2 regions of the Priestia aryabhattai genome follow, and region 1 is predicted to be linked to the other one. Evidence: a T-box and tRNA genes for the amino acid it is inferred to sense, from the RefSeq annotation. Region 1 holds a T-box; the other holds one or more tRNA genes.
The links. A T-box is a leader RNA that pairs with one kind of tRNA and senses whether it is charged. The one in region 1 lies ahead of pheS (phenylalanine--tRNA ligase subunit alpha), so its partner is inferred to be a tRNA-Phe.
Positions count from the first base shown of each region.

Region 2: it has a tRNA-Phe gene. The T-box ahead of pheS (phenylalanine--tRNA ligase subunit alpha) is inferred to sense a tRNA for this amino acid. The anticodon was not compared.

Region 1 covers NZ_JAMBOQ010000001.1:1,113,871-1,121,933, forward strand. Annotated here, with positions in the region: gene pheT (phenylalanine--tRNA ligase subunit beta) at 1-1,003, opposite strand, end outside; gene pheS (phenylalanine--tRNA ligase subunit alpha) at 1,017-2,051, opposite strand; T-box leader at 2,106-2,341, opposite strand; gene M3225_RS05770 (TrmH family RNA methyltransferase) at 2,390-3,154, opposite strand; gene sspI (small acid-soluble spore protein SspI) at 3,295-3,501, shown strand; gene M3225_RS05780 (M42 family metallopeptidase) at 3,558-4,643, opposite strand; gene M3225_RS05785 (dUTP diphosphatase) at 4,721-5,209, opposite strand; gene M3225_RS05790 (hypothetical protein) at 5,342-5,719, shown strand; gene M3225_RS05795 (DUF1294 domain-containing protein) at 5,738-5,998, opposite strand; gene rplT (50S ribosomal protein L20) at 6,059-6,418, opposite strand; gene rpmI (50S ribosomal protein L35) at 6,458-6,658, opposite strand; gene infC (translation initiation factor IF-3) at 6,680-7,183, opposite strand; ribosomal protein L20 leader region at 7,253-7,375, opposite strand; gene thrS (threonine--tRNA ligase) at 7,547-8,063, opposite strand, start outside.
Region 2 covers NZ_JAMBOQ010000005.1:28,282-36,344, forward strand. Annotated here, with positions in the region: gene rplI (50S ribosomal protein L9) at 1-52, shown strand, start outside; gene dnaB (replicative DNA helicase) at 169-1,533, shown strand; gene M3225_RS21165 (adenylosuccinate synthase) at 1,721-3,007, shown strand; tRNA gene M3225_RS21170 (tRNA-Lys) at 3,177-3,249, shown strand; tRNA gene M3225_RS21175 (tRNA-Glu) at 3,265-3,336, shown strand; tRNA gene M3225_RS21180 (tRNA-Asp) at 3,372-3,447, shown strand; tRNA gene M3225_RS21185 (tRNA-Phe) at 3,452-3,524, shown strand; gene yycF (response regulator YycF) at 3,787-4,494, shown strand; gene walK (cell wall metabolism sensor histidine kinase WalK) at 4,501-6,408, shown strand; gene M3225_RS21200 (YycH family regulatory protein) at 6,399-7,766, shown strand; gene M3225_RS21205 (two-component system regulatory protein YycI) at 7,753-8,063, shown strand, end outside.

The DNA.
Region 1 (8,063 bases):
CTTTCACTTCAGAGTTTGCTCCGCCCATTACACCTGCAAGAGCTACTGGTTCACTTCCGTTTGTAATGACAAGCTGATTACCTTTTAACACGCGCTCTTGATCATCAAGTGTTACAAACTTCTCGCCTTCTGACGCATGACGTACAACAATTTCTTTTGAACCAATACGATCATAGTCAAAAGCATGCAGCGGCTGACCGTATTCAAGCAAAATATAGTTGGTAATATCAACAACGTTGTTATGAGGGCGAATACCAGCTGCCATTAAACGCGTTTGCATCCATAATGGTGACGGAGCAATTTTTACATTTTTTACAACGCGCGCTACATAAAGCGGATTGTCTTCTTTTGCTTCTACTTTAACGGAAATATAATCAGATGCTTGTTCATCAGACGTTTGCACGTTTACTGATGGATACTTCACTTCACGACGTAAAATAGCGGCTACTTCATGTGCTACGCCCAACATACTTAAGCAGTCTGAACGGTTTGGTGTTAGCCCTAGTTCTAATACTTCATCGTTTAAGTTTAATGCATCTAGTGCATCCGCTCCTACTTCAGCATCGCTTGGGAAGACGAAGATGCCTTCTTGATAATCTTTTGCCACAAGCTTGCTTTCAATGCCAAGCTCTTGAAGAGAACAAATCATACCGTTCGATTCTTCACCGCGAAGCTTAGCGCGCTTGATTTTAAAGTTACCTGGAAGTACAGCTCCCACTTTTGCAACCGCTACTTTTTGGCCTTGTGCCACGTTTGGTGCCCCGCACACGATTTGAACGATTTCTCCTTCACCAAGATCTACTTGACAGCGGCTTAATTTATCAGCATTTGGATGCTGTTCACGTTCTACAACGTGACCAATTACCACTCCGCTGATGCCTTTATTTAAGTTTTCTACACCTTCAACTTCAATTCCACTTTTTGTGATTTTATCAGCTAACTCTTCTGCCGTTACGCCTGATAAGTCAACATACTCTTGTAACCAACGATAAGATACAAACATCGTAGTCCCTCCTTTATACTTGTTTAAATTGATCTAAGAAACGAACATCATTTGTATAGAAATGACGAATATCATCCACGCCGTGTTTTAACATAGCAATACGCTCTACACCGATTCCAAAAGCAAAACCACGATATTTAGTTGAATCGTATCCAGCCATTTCAAGAACATTTGGATGAACCATGCCGGCTCCTAAAATTTCAATCCAGCCTGTTTGTTTACATACATTACAGCCTTTACCTCCACATTTTGCACACGATACGTCTACTTCTACAGACGGCTCAGTGAATGGGAAGAAACTTGGACGAAGACGAATTTCACGGTCTGCACCGAACATCTTTTTCACAAATACTTCAAGCGTGCCTTTTAAATCGCTCATACGAATATTTTCGTCTACTACAAGACCTTCAATTTGCATAAATTGATGAGAATGCGTAGCATCATCGTCGTCGCGGCGGTACACTTTACCTGGGCAAATAATTTTAACAGGTCCTTTGCCTTCATTCTTGTTCATAACACGAGCTTGAACAGTTGATGTATGTGTACGAAGAAGCGTTTCCTCCGTAATATAGAATGTATCTTGCATATCACGCGCTGGGTGACCTTTTGGCAAGTTCAGCGCTTCGAAATTATAGTAGTCCTGCTCTACTTCCGGTCCTTCTGCTACTTCATAGCCCATTCCTAAGAATAAATCTTCTACTTCTTCAACCACGCTTGTTAGCGGGTGATGCGTACCTGCTTTAACAGGGCGTCCTGGCAGCGTTACGTCGATTGTTTCTGAAGCAAGTTTACGCTCTACCTCGGCTGCTTCTAACGCCGTTTGTTTTTCTTCAATTTTAGATGCAATAGCTTCACGTACTTCATTTGCGAGTGCTCCCATTACGGGACGCTCTTCAGCTGAAAGTTTTCCCATACCGCGAAGTACTTCTGTGATAGGGCCTTTCTTTCCTAAATAAGCTACGCGTACGTCGTTTAATTCTTTTAAAGCACTTGCTGCTTCGACTTTTGCAATTGCTTCTTGTTGAAGTTCTTGTAAACGTTCTTTCATCACTTATTCCTCCTTTTAACGTAAAAAATGACAAATAAAAAAACCTCCTCCCAAAAAAGGGACGAGGATTAGTCGCGTTACCACCCTTGTTAACTATATACGCAGACGTATACAGTTCACTTCATTCAAGTTAACGGAATCTCCGGAACACCTTTACATCTATGTAAGATGGTCTAAGTGTCAACTCAAGAGGTGAATTCACTTATTACATTTATAAAAATGCTTTCAGTCACGGCATTTTCTCCCTGCATAAACGGACATAAGCTACTGCTCTCTTTCATCGTTTTTTACATATGTAACTATTGTATTATTATAGTGAAAACACGTTCTCGATGCAACTACATTCCGCGTAAATAATAAAGTAAGATTCCAGAAGCGATGGCAACATTTAGCGACTCGCTCTTTCCATAGATGGGAATGTACAGATTCTGATCCGTTTGTTTCAACACTTTCTCACTTACACCGCTTCCTTCATTTCCCACAATCAGCGCAAATTCGTTTGAAGGTTTTACGCTTGTATAGGCCTTTCCATTTTGTAACGACGTGCCGTAAACTGCTATTCCTTTTTCTTTTAACAGTGAAATCATTTCCAGTAAGTCACCTTTTACAATCGGAAGATGAAAAATAGCTCCTTGCGTTGAACGAACGACTTTTGGGTTATACACATCCACGCTGCCCTCTCCAACGACAATAGCGTCCACTCCGGCAGCATCAGCTGTTCGAATAATTGTGCCTAGGTTACCTGGATCTTGCACTGCATCTAAAAGCAATACTTTCTGTGCTGTATGAATGATTTCTGCATACTTCGTTTGAAAACACACAGCGATAATTCCTTGAGGTGCTTCTGTGTCAGATAATAATTTAATAATTGCTTCGTTTACAACGGTTATTTCTATACCCTCTATATTCCACTGTGCTGGCACTTCGGTCGATTCGCGTATAATGAGTTCCTTTACGCAATCGTTATTTTTGATAGCTTCTTCGACTAAATGAAAGCCTTCTACCATAAAAAGACCTTGTTTATCACGGTCTTTTTTATTATGCAGCTTTTTCCACGCTTTTACCTGCGGATTTTTAACTGAATCAATTTGTTTCACAAACATAACTCCTTTATCTATACAAAAATAAATAGTTCGATTACATTTTGCTCAATAATCATTAGATAAGTTTCACTTTATTGTACATAGAAATCGCAAAGAAAACAAAAACTATTGGTAACTTTACGATAGCTGAGGTGAAAATGATGGATCTTAATTTACGAAATGCTGTTATTGCAAACGTTTCAGGAAACTCAAAAGAAGAGCTTGAAGCTACAATTTCTGACGCTATTCAAAGCGGTGAAGAAAAAATGCTCCCTGGACTTGGTGTTTTATTTGAGGTGCTTTGGGAAAAGTCTCCAGAATCAGAAAAAGAAGAAATTCTGACAACGCTTGAAAACGGTTTAAAATAAATAGCCTTTTCCTATGTACAACAAAAAGCTCATTCTCCTAAGAGAATGAGCTTTTTTTAATTATACGTAATTGCGTTAACCGTATCTCGGTCTAAGCGTTTAATTACTTCGGCAATTAATTTAACTGCATTTTCATAATCATCACGATGAAGCATCGCTGCATGAGAATGGATATAACGAGTTGCAATTGTAATCGAAAGTGCTGGCACACCGTTAGCTGAAATATGGATAGAACCTGAGTCCGTACCGCCTCCAGCGATTGCATCAAATTGATACGGAATATTTAATTCATCTGCCACATCTACCACTGTATCTCGAAGTCCTTTATGAGAAACCATGGAAGCATCATATAAAATGATTTGCGGACCATCTCCCATTTTAGAAGATGCTTCTTTATCAGAAACGCCAGGTGTATCTCCAGCGATACCGACATCAACAGCAAATGCAATATCCGGTTCAATAAAGTTAGCGGATGTTTTTGCACCTCGAAGTCCAACTTCTTCTTGCACCGTTCCTACACCATACACAACATTTTCGTGTGTTTCATTCTTTAAAGCTTTTAATACATCAATAGCGATTGCACAGCCAATACGGTTATCCCAGGCTTTCGCTAGCAGCATCTTTTCGTTGTTCATAACCGTAAATTCGAAATAAGGCACAACCTGATCACCAGGTTTCACTCCCCACTCCGCTACTTCTTCTCTACTAGAGGCGCCAATATCGATGAACATATCTTTAATGTCAACTGGCTTTTTACGAACTTCTGGAGGCAGGATATGAGGAGGCTTCGAGCCAATAATCCCCGTTACCTCTCCTTTAGATGTAACGATGGTTACACGTTGAGCAAGCATGACTTGAGACCACCATCCGCCTACCGTTTGAAAACGAATAAAGCCGCGTTCATCAATTTGAGTCACCATAAAACCTACTTCATCTAAGTGACCGGCTACCATAATTTTAGGCCCTTGTTCGTTGCCCACTTTTTTCGCAATCAAACTGCCTAGTCCATCCGTCGTTACTTCATCTGCATAAGGTGCAATATATTTCTTCATAACCTCACGCGGTTCACGTTCATTGCCAGGAATTCCTTTTGCATCTGTTAGTGCTTTAAGCATCGTTAATGTTTCATCTAACTTTGTCATATGGATTACCCCTTTCATATGTATACCTCTATTATAGCTAAAAAGAGGTTGAATTAAAATTTCCCATCACTTTATTTCTAGTATCCTTGTTCTTGGCGTTTAAAATTCACTTCATTTTTTGAGATGTACGCCCCTTCAATATGTTCAGCGGAAAAACCAAACATATCGCCAAGCGCCATGTAAGATACGAACATGTTCACATAGCTTTCTTTCGACAGGTCCTGCTCGAAAGCAGAAACTTGTGCAAATACCTGTAAAAATTGTGCTGTTTTTGAATCACTTGCTTTTGCTTTTGGCAGCTCAGTCAAATCATCGTATCCTTTTTCAATACCTAAAGAAAGAATAAAATGTACGCCGTCCACAAATTCTTCTAAAATAACAGCATCTTCAGCGGGAGGTTTAACGCTCCAAAATTTGAAGCAGCGCGTTTCGTTTGCCAGCTCTCCCATTTCGACAAGCAGGGCTAAAAGCTTTCTCGGAACCAAGTCTTCCTTATGAAGCTGATGCTTATCCTCTATATGCTGATCCAGCTGGCGCTGCATGGTAAATAGCTGTTGTAAATTCAATGTAATCACTCCTGTAATTATGTATATCTTCTTCTTTTTAAACCAATAAAGAAATTATATCAAAAATCATGAAACTTTTTAGAGACTCGAACGTAAAGTAAGAAAACTGTGCCTTGTAAAGGAGGGAGCGTTATGTTTGTTATTGTTATCGTTCGCGTGTTCATTTTCGCGCTTGTTGCTTACACACTATTAAAATTGGTTCAGCATTTTCGCAGTCCAAAGCGGAAGCTTGTAGCAGCTCAGGAACATCAGCAATTTTTTGTCGTTGACGAAAAAACGAATATCCGCAAAAATTTTCTACTAACGTATAAAGGTATTTTATTTGAAGGAGAAAAATACAGCAATCCCAATGAACCAGAGTCTTTGTCAATTACAATGGTGTTAACAGATCCATCTCGATTACATGAACTGCAAAAACAAGATTTCAAGCTGCTGGAAAACCACGTACACGACATGTATCCAAATGCTCCTATTCGCTGGAAAAGCCCCGTTCGAGAATTTTTACACTGAGCACAAAATCATTTGTGCTCAGCTGATAACGAAAAAGAAAAGTAGATCAAGAGCGGAAAGAATAGGAAAACCTACTGTAAACGATGTGTGCTTCGTTTTATGACGATAGCAATACATACCAATCAGTCCTCCAATGGCTCCTCCGATAGCAGCTACCGTCCACAGTGTGCTTTCGGCAATTCTCCACTCATGTCTTTTCGCTTTTTGTTTATCTCTATACATCATTCCTATTCCTACTATATTAATGACAATAAAATAGGTAAGCAGCAGTTCATTCATGATATGTCCTCCGATAGCAAAAAAGCCTCATCATCTAAAGATGACGAGACTTTATATTAATTACTTATCTAAGCCTTTTTTAGCAGCAGTTGCTAATTCAGCAAATGCTTTTTCATCAGCTACAGCTAAGTCAGCAAGCATTTTGCGGTTAACTTCAATACCTGCTAATTTTAAACCGTGCATTAAACGGCTATAAGAAAGACCGTTCATACGAGCAGCTGCATTGATACGTGTGATCCATAATTTACGGAAGTCACGTTTTTTCTGACGACGGTCACGATAAGCATACATGTGAGATTTCATAACTTGCTGATTAGCAACTTTATATAATCTATGCTTCGAACCGAAGAAACCTTTAGCTAATTTTAAAACTTTTTTACGACGTTTGCGTGTTACTGTACCGCCTTTTACGCGTGGCATAATTGTTTACCTCCTGTATTGTTTCTATCTCAACCCAAATTACTTAATGTTATCTAATAAGTGACGGATACGTTTGAAGTCACCTTTGCTTACTAAAGAACCTTTACGTAATTTACGCTTTTGTTTTGTAGATTTGTTAGCGAATAAATGGCTTGTGTAAGCACGAGCACGTTTTAATTTACCGCTTCCAGTCTTTTTGAAACGCTTTGCAGCGCCACGATGTGTTTTCATTTTTGGCATGGGGTGTTCCTCCTCGTTCTATTACTTTTCGTTTTTAGGTGCCAAGACTAAGAACATGCTGCGGCCTTCCATTTTAGGAGCCGATTCAACTGAACTTACATCTTCGCAAGCTTGTGAAAAACGTTCAAGTACTTTTTGGCCAATCCCTTTATGAGTAATGGCACGACCTTTAAAGCGAATAGACGCTTTCACTTTGTCACCTTTTTCAAGGAACTTGCGTGCGTTACGAAGTTTAGTGTTAAAATCATGTTCATCAATTGTTGGACTTAAACGAACTTCTTTTAAGTTTACAACTTTTTGGTTTTTACGAGCTTCTCTTTCTTTACGTTGTTGCTCATAACGGAATTTACCGTAGTCCATAATACGACATACCGGCGGTTTCGCATTTGCAGCAACCATTACTAAGTCAAGATTTACTCGTGAAGCAATTTCTAATGCTTCATTTTTTGATTTAATTCCTAATTGTTCACCGTTTTGATCAATTAGACGAACTTCGCGAGCTCGAATGCCCTCGTTTACCATCATGTCCTTGCTAATAAGTAGCCACCTCCAAGGTTTAATGAGCGAATACGCTTGCTTAGACCGATTATTAACTCACACAAAAAAGTGTGAGTACATACTGCACCCACACTTCTATCGTTTTAATTAAGATACGATGTACCTGCTAACTGCTCTATGCGTCACTCAGGTGAGAAGCGGGTGCTTCTTCTTCTGTATAAACAAGTATTCAATTACTTAAGCTATTATAGTATCAACAAAGACAAAAGTCAATGATTTCGTTCTTTTTTCACAACAAAAGTTATTGTATCAAAGGAAAAACATTTATGCAACAGTTTTTTATAAATGTTAGATAAAAAAGCAGAGAATTTCGATTCTCTGCTTTTTCCATTAACGAGATGCTTCTGCTTTTACATTTTGTAAAAAGGCTTGGAAATTCACTGTTTCTGAATCCTGCTCACCATATTTACGTACGTTTACTGCTTTATCCTCTACTTCTTTATCCCCTACAACAAGCATGTAAGGAATTTTTTGCATTTGAGCCTCACGGATTTTATAGCCAATTTTCTCATCGCGAGAATCAAGTTCCACACGAATACCCGCAAGCTGAAGCTGTTCTTGCACTTCTTTTGCATACTCAAGGTGAACCGTAGGTGATACCGGAATCACTTGAACTTGTACAGGTGCTAACCACGTTGGGAAAGCTCCTTTGTATTCTTCGATTAAGAAAGCTACAAAGCGTTCCATTGTTGACACCACGCCGCGGTGAATAACAACAGGTCGATGTTGTTTTCCGTCTTCTCCTACATACGTTAAATCAAAGCGTTCAGGAAGTAAGAAATCCAATTGAACTGTAGATAGCGTCTCTTCTTTACCAAGAGCCGTTTTAACTTGAACATCTAGCTTT
Region 2 (8,063 bases), on a different contig from region 1:
ACATCCGGAAGTAACCGCTACTGTAAAGGTACACGTGACTGAACAAAAATAAACGCACGATTGAGAAATAAGTAAATAATATAAAGGGTTGGCGCGGACTTGTATTTGTTCGCGCCAACATTTATGATGAAAGAAAATACTGAAAGAATATAAGAGGGGCATAGAAATATGAGTGATCTTTTTGCTGATCGTCTTCCGCCTCAGAATATTGAAGCAGAGCAAGCGCTATTAGGGGCCATTTTCTTAGAGCCTTCTTCTTTAACCTTAGCATCTGAACTGCTAATACCTGAAGATTTTTATCGGGCATCGCATCAGAAAATCTTTACATGTATGCTGAAACTTTCTGACCAAGGTGAACCGGTTGATTTGGTGACGGTAACGTCTGAATTAGCTGACCAAAAAATCCTAGAAGAAGTTGGCGGCGTATCGTATTTAAGTGATTTAGCTAACTCTGTTCCAACGGCTGCAAACGTAGAGTATTACGGTAAAATCGTAGAAGAAAAGTCGATTTTACGCCGTTTAATTCGTACTGCAACGCATATTGCTTCAGAAGGATATGCAAGGGAAGACGAAGTAGAAGTTTTATTAAATGAAGCGGAAAAAAACATTTTAGAAGTAGCACAGCGTAAAAACAGCGGTGTGTTTCAAAATATCAAAGATGTACTTGTACAAACGTACGATGATATCGAAGTTCTTCACAATCGAAAAGGTGACATTACAGGTATCCCAACCGGGTTTAGTGATTTAGATAGAATGACAGCAGGGTTCCAGCGAAATGATTTAATCATTGTAGCGGCCCGCCCATCGGTAGGTAAAACGGCCTTTGCCTTAAATATTGCGCAAAACGTTGCAACGAAAACGGATGAGAACGTAGCAATCTTCAGTTTAGAGATGGGTGCTCAGCAGCTTGTTATGAGGATGCTGTGTGCCGAAGGAAATATTGATGCACAAAGACTGCGTACAGGCTCGCTTACAGCTGATGACTGGGGAAAGCTCACTATGGCAATGGGGTCTTTGTCCAATGCAGGGATTTATATTGATGATACACCGGGTATTCGAGTAGGTGAAATTCGTTCTAAGTGTCGTCGCTTGAAACAAGAAGGCGGACTTGGGATGATTTTAATTGACTACTTACAGCTTATTCAAGGAAATGGACGAAGCGGAGAAAACCGACAGCAGGAAGTATCTGAAATTTCTCGTGCGTTAAAAGCTTTAGCTCGTGAATTAGAAGTTCCTGTTATCGCCTTATCACAGCTTTCCCGTGGAGTAGAGCAGAGACAAGATAAGCGACCAATGATGTCTGATATCCGTGAATCCGGAAGTATTGAGCAGGATGCCGATATCGTAGCTTTCTTATATCGTGAAGACTATTATGAAAAAGATACAGAAAATCAAAATATTATCGAGATTATTATAGCCAAGCAGCGTAACGGTCCAGTTGGAACCGTACAGCTTGCCTTCGTAAAAGAATACAATAAATTCGTTAATCTCGAGCGGCGCTTTGATGACGCAGGAGTGCCGCCTGGTGCATAAAACCTCTCAATATGAGAGGTTTTATTTTATTGTTATCGCATTCGTTCCGCAAAATACGATATATTTGTAATAACTTTTATTAAATCGTTCGGATTTAATTGACTTTAGCGTGATAAATTGATACACTTATCCATGGTTAAATTATGTCGTAGTGAGCTGTTGCTTACTAAGCGGAGGTGCTTAAGATATGTCTTCAGTCGTTGTAGTAGGAACACAATGGGGAGATGAAGGAAAAGGGAAGATTACAGACTTCCTATCAGAAAATGCAGAAGTGATTGCACGTTACCAAGGTGGGAACAATGCAGGTCACACAATTAAGTTTAATGGTGAAACTTATAAGTTACATTTAATTCCTTCAGGTATTTTTTATAATGACAAAACGTGTGTAATTGGAAACGGTATGGTTGTCGATCCAAAAGCGCTTGTTCAAGAATTAAAATACTTACATGATCGCGGTGTAACAACAGAAAACTTACGTATTAGTAACCGAGCTCATGTGATTCTTCCATATCATTTAAAATTAGATGAAGTTGAAGAAGAACGTAAAGGTGAAAATAAGATTGGTACAACGAAAAAAGGTATTGGACCAGCTTATATGGATAAAGCAGCACGTGTTGGTATTCGAATTGCCGATTTACTAGACCGTGAAGTATTTGAAGCAAAATTAACACAAAACTTAGCTGAAAAGAATCGCCTTCTTGAAAAAATGTATGAAGTAGAAGGCTTTACATTAGAAGAAATTTTAGATGAGTACTATGAGTATGGTCAACAAGTGGCAAAATATGTTGTTGATACATCAGTAGTATTAAATGATGCGTTAGACGAAGGACGTCGTGTACTATTTGAAGGCGCACAAGGTGTTATGTTAGATATCGATCAAGGAACATATCCATTTGTTACATCTTCAAACCCGGTAGCGGGTGGAGTAACAATTGGTTCTGGTGTAGGTCCATCTAAAATCAAACACGTTGTAGGTGTATCAAAAGCGTATACAACTCGTGTTGGTGACGGTCCTTTCCCAACTGAATTAACAAACGAAATTGGTGATCAAATCCGTGAAGTAGGACGTGAATACGGTACAACAACTGGTCGTCCTCGCCGTGTAGGTTGGTTTGACAGTGTAGTTGTACGTCATGCTCGTCGCGTTAGCGGAATCACAGACTTATCTTTAAACTCAATTGATGTATTAACAGGAATTGAGACGTTAAAGATTTGTGTAGCTTACCGTTACAAAGGGGAAATTATGGAAGAATTCCCTGCTAGCTTAAAAACACTTGCAGAATGCGAACCTGTATATGAAGAGCTTCCAGGTTGGACAGAAGATATTACGGGTGTGAAAACATTAGATGAGTTACCTAATAATGCTCGCCACTACTTAGAGCGCGTGTCTCAATTAACAGGTATTCCTTTATCTATTTTCTCTGTAGGTCCAGATCGTACACAAACAAATGTATTACGTGGTGTATATAGCTAAATAAAAAAGGTTAGCTCCTCGTGAGCTAACCTTTTTTTATTTATAATTGGCGCTTTGTTAACAAGATTTTTAAAAAAAGCTCAATAATAAAAAGAAAGTTTTAAAAAAACTATTGCATTTATATAAAACATCATGTTATTATAATAAACGTCGCTAAGAGATATAACATGAGCCATTAGCTCAGTTGGTAGAGCATCTGACTTTTAATCAGAGGGTCGAAGGTTCGAGTCCTTCATGGCTCACTTTTGTTACAACGTGGCCCGTTGGTCAAGCGGTTAAGACACCGCCCTTTCACGGCGGTAACACGGGTTCGAATCCCGTACGGGTCATTTTTAATATTTTTAATACATAGCACATAGACTGAGGTCCCGTGGTGTAGCGGTTAACATGCCTGCCTGTCACGCAGGAGATCGCGGGTTCGATTCCCGTCGGGACCGCCATTTTGGCTCGGTAGCTCAGTTGGTAGAGCAAAGGACTGAAAATCCTTGTGTCGGCGGTTCGATTCCGTCCCGAGCCATCAAAAAGCATGACTTTATTTAAAGTCATGCTTTTTTCTTTTATTTACATTTAAAAGAAAACGTTATTTGCTTTGTATCTCTTTTGTGGTAATATATTACTTTTGTATTTAGAGATGGTTGAAAATCATATATCTTCATGTATAGTAGAGGATGAACTTGTGACGTTTCAAGGGTTATCAAGTATAATAAAACTACGGTATTCAAACAGTATGAATACTATCTTTTATATTTTGCTTCAACTAATAAAGGAGAACGATGATCATGGATAAACGTATTTTAGTCGTAGATGACGAAAAGCCGATTGCAGATATTTTAAAGTTTAATTTGCAAAAAGAAGGTTACGAAGTATTTTGTGCTTACGATGGCGTAGAAGCACTTGAAAAAGTGGAAGAAGTACAGCCTGAAATGATTTTATTAGATATTATGCTTCCTCAGAAAGATGGAATGGAAGTTTGCCGAGAAGTGCGCAAAAAATATGATATGCCAATTATCATGTTAACAGCAAAAGACTCTGAAATTGACAAAGTTTTAGGTCTAGAATTAGGTGCAGATGATTATGTAACTAAGCCGTTCAGTACGCGTGAATTATTAGCACGTGTAAAAGCTAATTTACGTAGACATCAGCAGGTAGCTGTTCCAACAGAAGAAAGCGAAACGAATGAAATTACAATTGGAGCGCTTGTTATTCACCCAGATGCCTATATCGTGTCTAAGCGTGGAGAAACGATTGAACTCACTCATCGTGAATTTGAGCTGCTGCATTATTTAGCGAAGCACATTGGACAAGTCATGACGCGTGAACACTTGCTGCAAACCGTATGGGGTTATGACTATTTTGGTGATGTGCGTACGGTAGATGTAACAGTTCGAAGATTACGTGAAAAAATTGAAGATAATCCGAGCCATCCAATGTGGATTGTAACAAGACGTGGAGTAGGCTATTATTTACGCAGCCCAGAGCAGGAGTAATTTTAGATGAAGAAAGTAAGGCTCCTGCAATCTATTCATTTAAAGTTTGTATTGATTTATGTGCTGCTCATTTTAATTGCGATGCAAATTATTGGGGTCTATTTTGCAAGACAATTAGAAAAAGAATTAGTTAACAACTTTCGAACGTCTCTTCAAGAGCGGACAGACTTGCTGACGTATAATATTGGACAAGAAATGGTGAAAAATCGTGATGATGATTCACCCACTCTTGAGGAAGACTTAAAGACTATTTTACGAGATTTTGCTTCAAGACCCAATTTAGCTTCAAATGATATGAATGACATCTCTGAAGTAAGAGTCATTGATCAAAATAGAAGAATTATTGCTACATCGAACTCAAATCCTCAACAGATCATAGGTAAAAAGACAAATGATTTAGCGATTACAAATGCATTGTTAGCAGGAACGAACTCTGATAATGTATTTGTTGATCAAAGCGGACAGCGAATCAGAGTTATGATACAGCCTATTCGTTTACAGGATAAAGTAGGTGCCAGTCAATCAAATTCAACTAATAAAAATGGAAAAGTTCAGTCTAGCGAAGAAATCTTAGGTGCTATTTACTTAACAGCTTCTATGGAGCCTGTTTATGATCAAATGAGTAATATCAATCAGATCTTTAAGGCAGGTACGGTGATTGCTCTTTTTATTACAGCTATTTTAGGCGTGTTTTTAGCTCAGACGATTACTCGTCCAATGTCTGAAATGAGAAAACAAGCACTTGAGATGGCCAAAGGGAATTTCACGAGAAAAGCTAAGGTATACGGGTATGATGAAATTGGTCAGCTAGCTCTCACATTCAACAACTTAACAAGAAAGCTTCAAGAAGCACAGGCAACTACAGAAGGAGAGCGCCGTAAGCTTAGTTCGGTATTAGCTCATATGACGGACGGCGTTATTGCGACGGATCGAAAGGGAAGAGTAATTTTAATTAATGATCCAGCCGCAGCTATGCTAAATGTTTCACGTGAAACGGTTTTGTCTGATCCAGTTGTTTCCCTATTAGATCTTGAAGAAACGCATACGTTTGAAAGTTTGCTCGCTAATCAAGAGTCATTAATTTTGGACTTTAGTACAAAATCGGATCCCTTTATTTTACGAGCTACCATTTCCGCTATTCAAAAAGAGACAGGCTTTATTAACGGGATTATCATTGTCCTGCATGACATTACAGAGCAGGAGAAAATTGATCAAGATCGCCGAGAATTTGTAGCGAATGTTTCACATGAATTGCGTACGCCGTTAACAACGATGCGCAGTTATTTAGATGCACTTGCAGATGGAGCTTGGCAAGATAAGGACTTAGCTCCGACGTTTTTAAATGTGACACAAACGGAAACAGAACGAATGATTCGTCTCGTTAACGACTTGCTTCAATTATCTAAGCTAGATAGCCAAGACTATCGATTTAGCCGTGACCCAATCAATTTTGTGAAGTTCTATCATTACATCATTGATCGCTTTGAAATGACAATTGAACAAGGTATTTCGTTCGTGCGCGACTTGCCAAATGAAGCAATCTATGTCGCTATCGATCAAGATAAAATTACACAAGTATTAGATAACATTATTTCCAATGCAATAAAATATTCACCTGAAGGCGGAACCATTACATTTTCAATTGCTCAGCATACACATGAAATTGTTGTGAGCATTAAAGACCAAGGTATGGGAATTCCAAAATCAAATTTAGCTAAAATTTTCGAACGCTTCTATCGTGTAGATAAAGCACGAACGCGTAAATTAGGCGGAACAGGATTAGGGCTTGCTATTGCCAAGGAAATTATTGAAGCACACGATGGACGCATTTGGGCAGATAGTCAGGAAGGAAAAGGAACAACGATTTACTTTACTCTTCCGATTGAAAGTGAGAATGATGACGAATGGGAATGAGATATGAACATATCAAAACGGCCATCTTAGTTGTTCTCGTCGCTTCCAGTTTAATTATGACGTATCATATATGGACGTATCAGCCTTCTTATAAGGTCATTTCAAAAAATCAACATTTGCAGGAAGTTGAAGTGAGTTCAAAAAGTAAAATAGAAGATCATATTCTTCCAACAGAAGTCCTCTATCATCGAAACGATAATCACTACATGTCTCACGATGAAGATGATGTAAACAAATGGGTAAATGAAATGAAAAAGTGGAAATTTTCGAATGTGACGGACGTTTCGGATGCTATTTCGCCTGATGGATTTTTAAATTATGTCCATGGAAGTAATTCTATTGAAGTGTTGTATCCAGACGCGCTCCCTTTGAAAACATTTCAACAGCTTTTTTCATTTTCTCAAACGTCTTTGCCTAATCAAACATTTGACCGTGTACTCATTAAAATTAAGCGTACACCTTCCTTTTTCGTGAGCGTATATCTTGTGAATTATGAGCAAAAAAAGATTTATTCGGTTACAGTCAAGAATTTGGCCAAAGATGATATCAAAGAATTAGAAGATAAAATGAAACGTACGTATGCCCCGAGCCTTGTATATAAAGAAAACAAAAACCGATATATCTTCCTTCCGGAAAACAATATTACGATGAATAGTGAAGTCTACTATACGAGCATGAGGCATTTAGATATTGAAAAATATAAAGAAGCGCTTTTTAACAACCCGGACTATGCACGGAAAGAAACGTCTACAAACCGAGATGTCTACACCGAAGGTACAAAAGTGATTAATGTCAATACGAAGACAGATGTGATGGAATATGTGAATCTTGTAAATTCCACGACCGAGGTAATGGAAGATTATAATTTAATAAATCGTAGCTTTAGCTTCGTTAATGACCACGGTGGCTGGACAGAATCTAATTACCGATTCAACAGCTGGAATCGTATTACAAAAGAAATTAGCTATCGTTATTATAAAGATAACTATCCAGTGTACAGCAATCAGGGAATGACTGAAATATATCAGAGATGGGGAAATGCGGAGATTTTAAATTACCGTCGTCCTCTTTATCGTTTTGTAAGAGTACAGGATTCGAGTGTAGAAAAGCTGCAGTCATCTCAAAAGGTTATTCAATTAATTGAAAAACACCAAAACTTTGACCCGAATCTGTTAAAAGATATTTCAATAGGCTATCAGCTAGAAGAAGTGTCACAGCAGCCGAAAACCGGTGAAAAGACGGTTGAGTTTAATTCTAATTCTGTCAAACTCGTTCCTTCCTGGTTCTATTATTATAATAGCAAATGGTATCGAATTGCACCGCCGACCGAAGGAGGCGATAACGATGGATTGGAATAGAACAAAAACCATCTTTATTTTCACTTTCTTGATTCTTAATATTTACTTAGGCTATCAGATATTTAAAACTCATCAAGAAGATCAGTACTCTCTATTTGTAGAGTCGAGTGTTGAAGAACAATTAACGAGTGAAGGCATTGAATATAAACATTTACCTACAGATGTGAAAGAAGCTTCATCGTTAAATGCTAAAAGCAAACTGTTTAAAGATGAAGACTTAAAAAAGCTCAAAGAACAAAAAGCAGCGCTGCTTGAGGAAAAAACAATTCGGAGCGTATTAGACAAACCTTTTTCAGT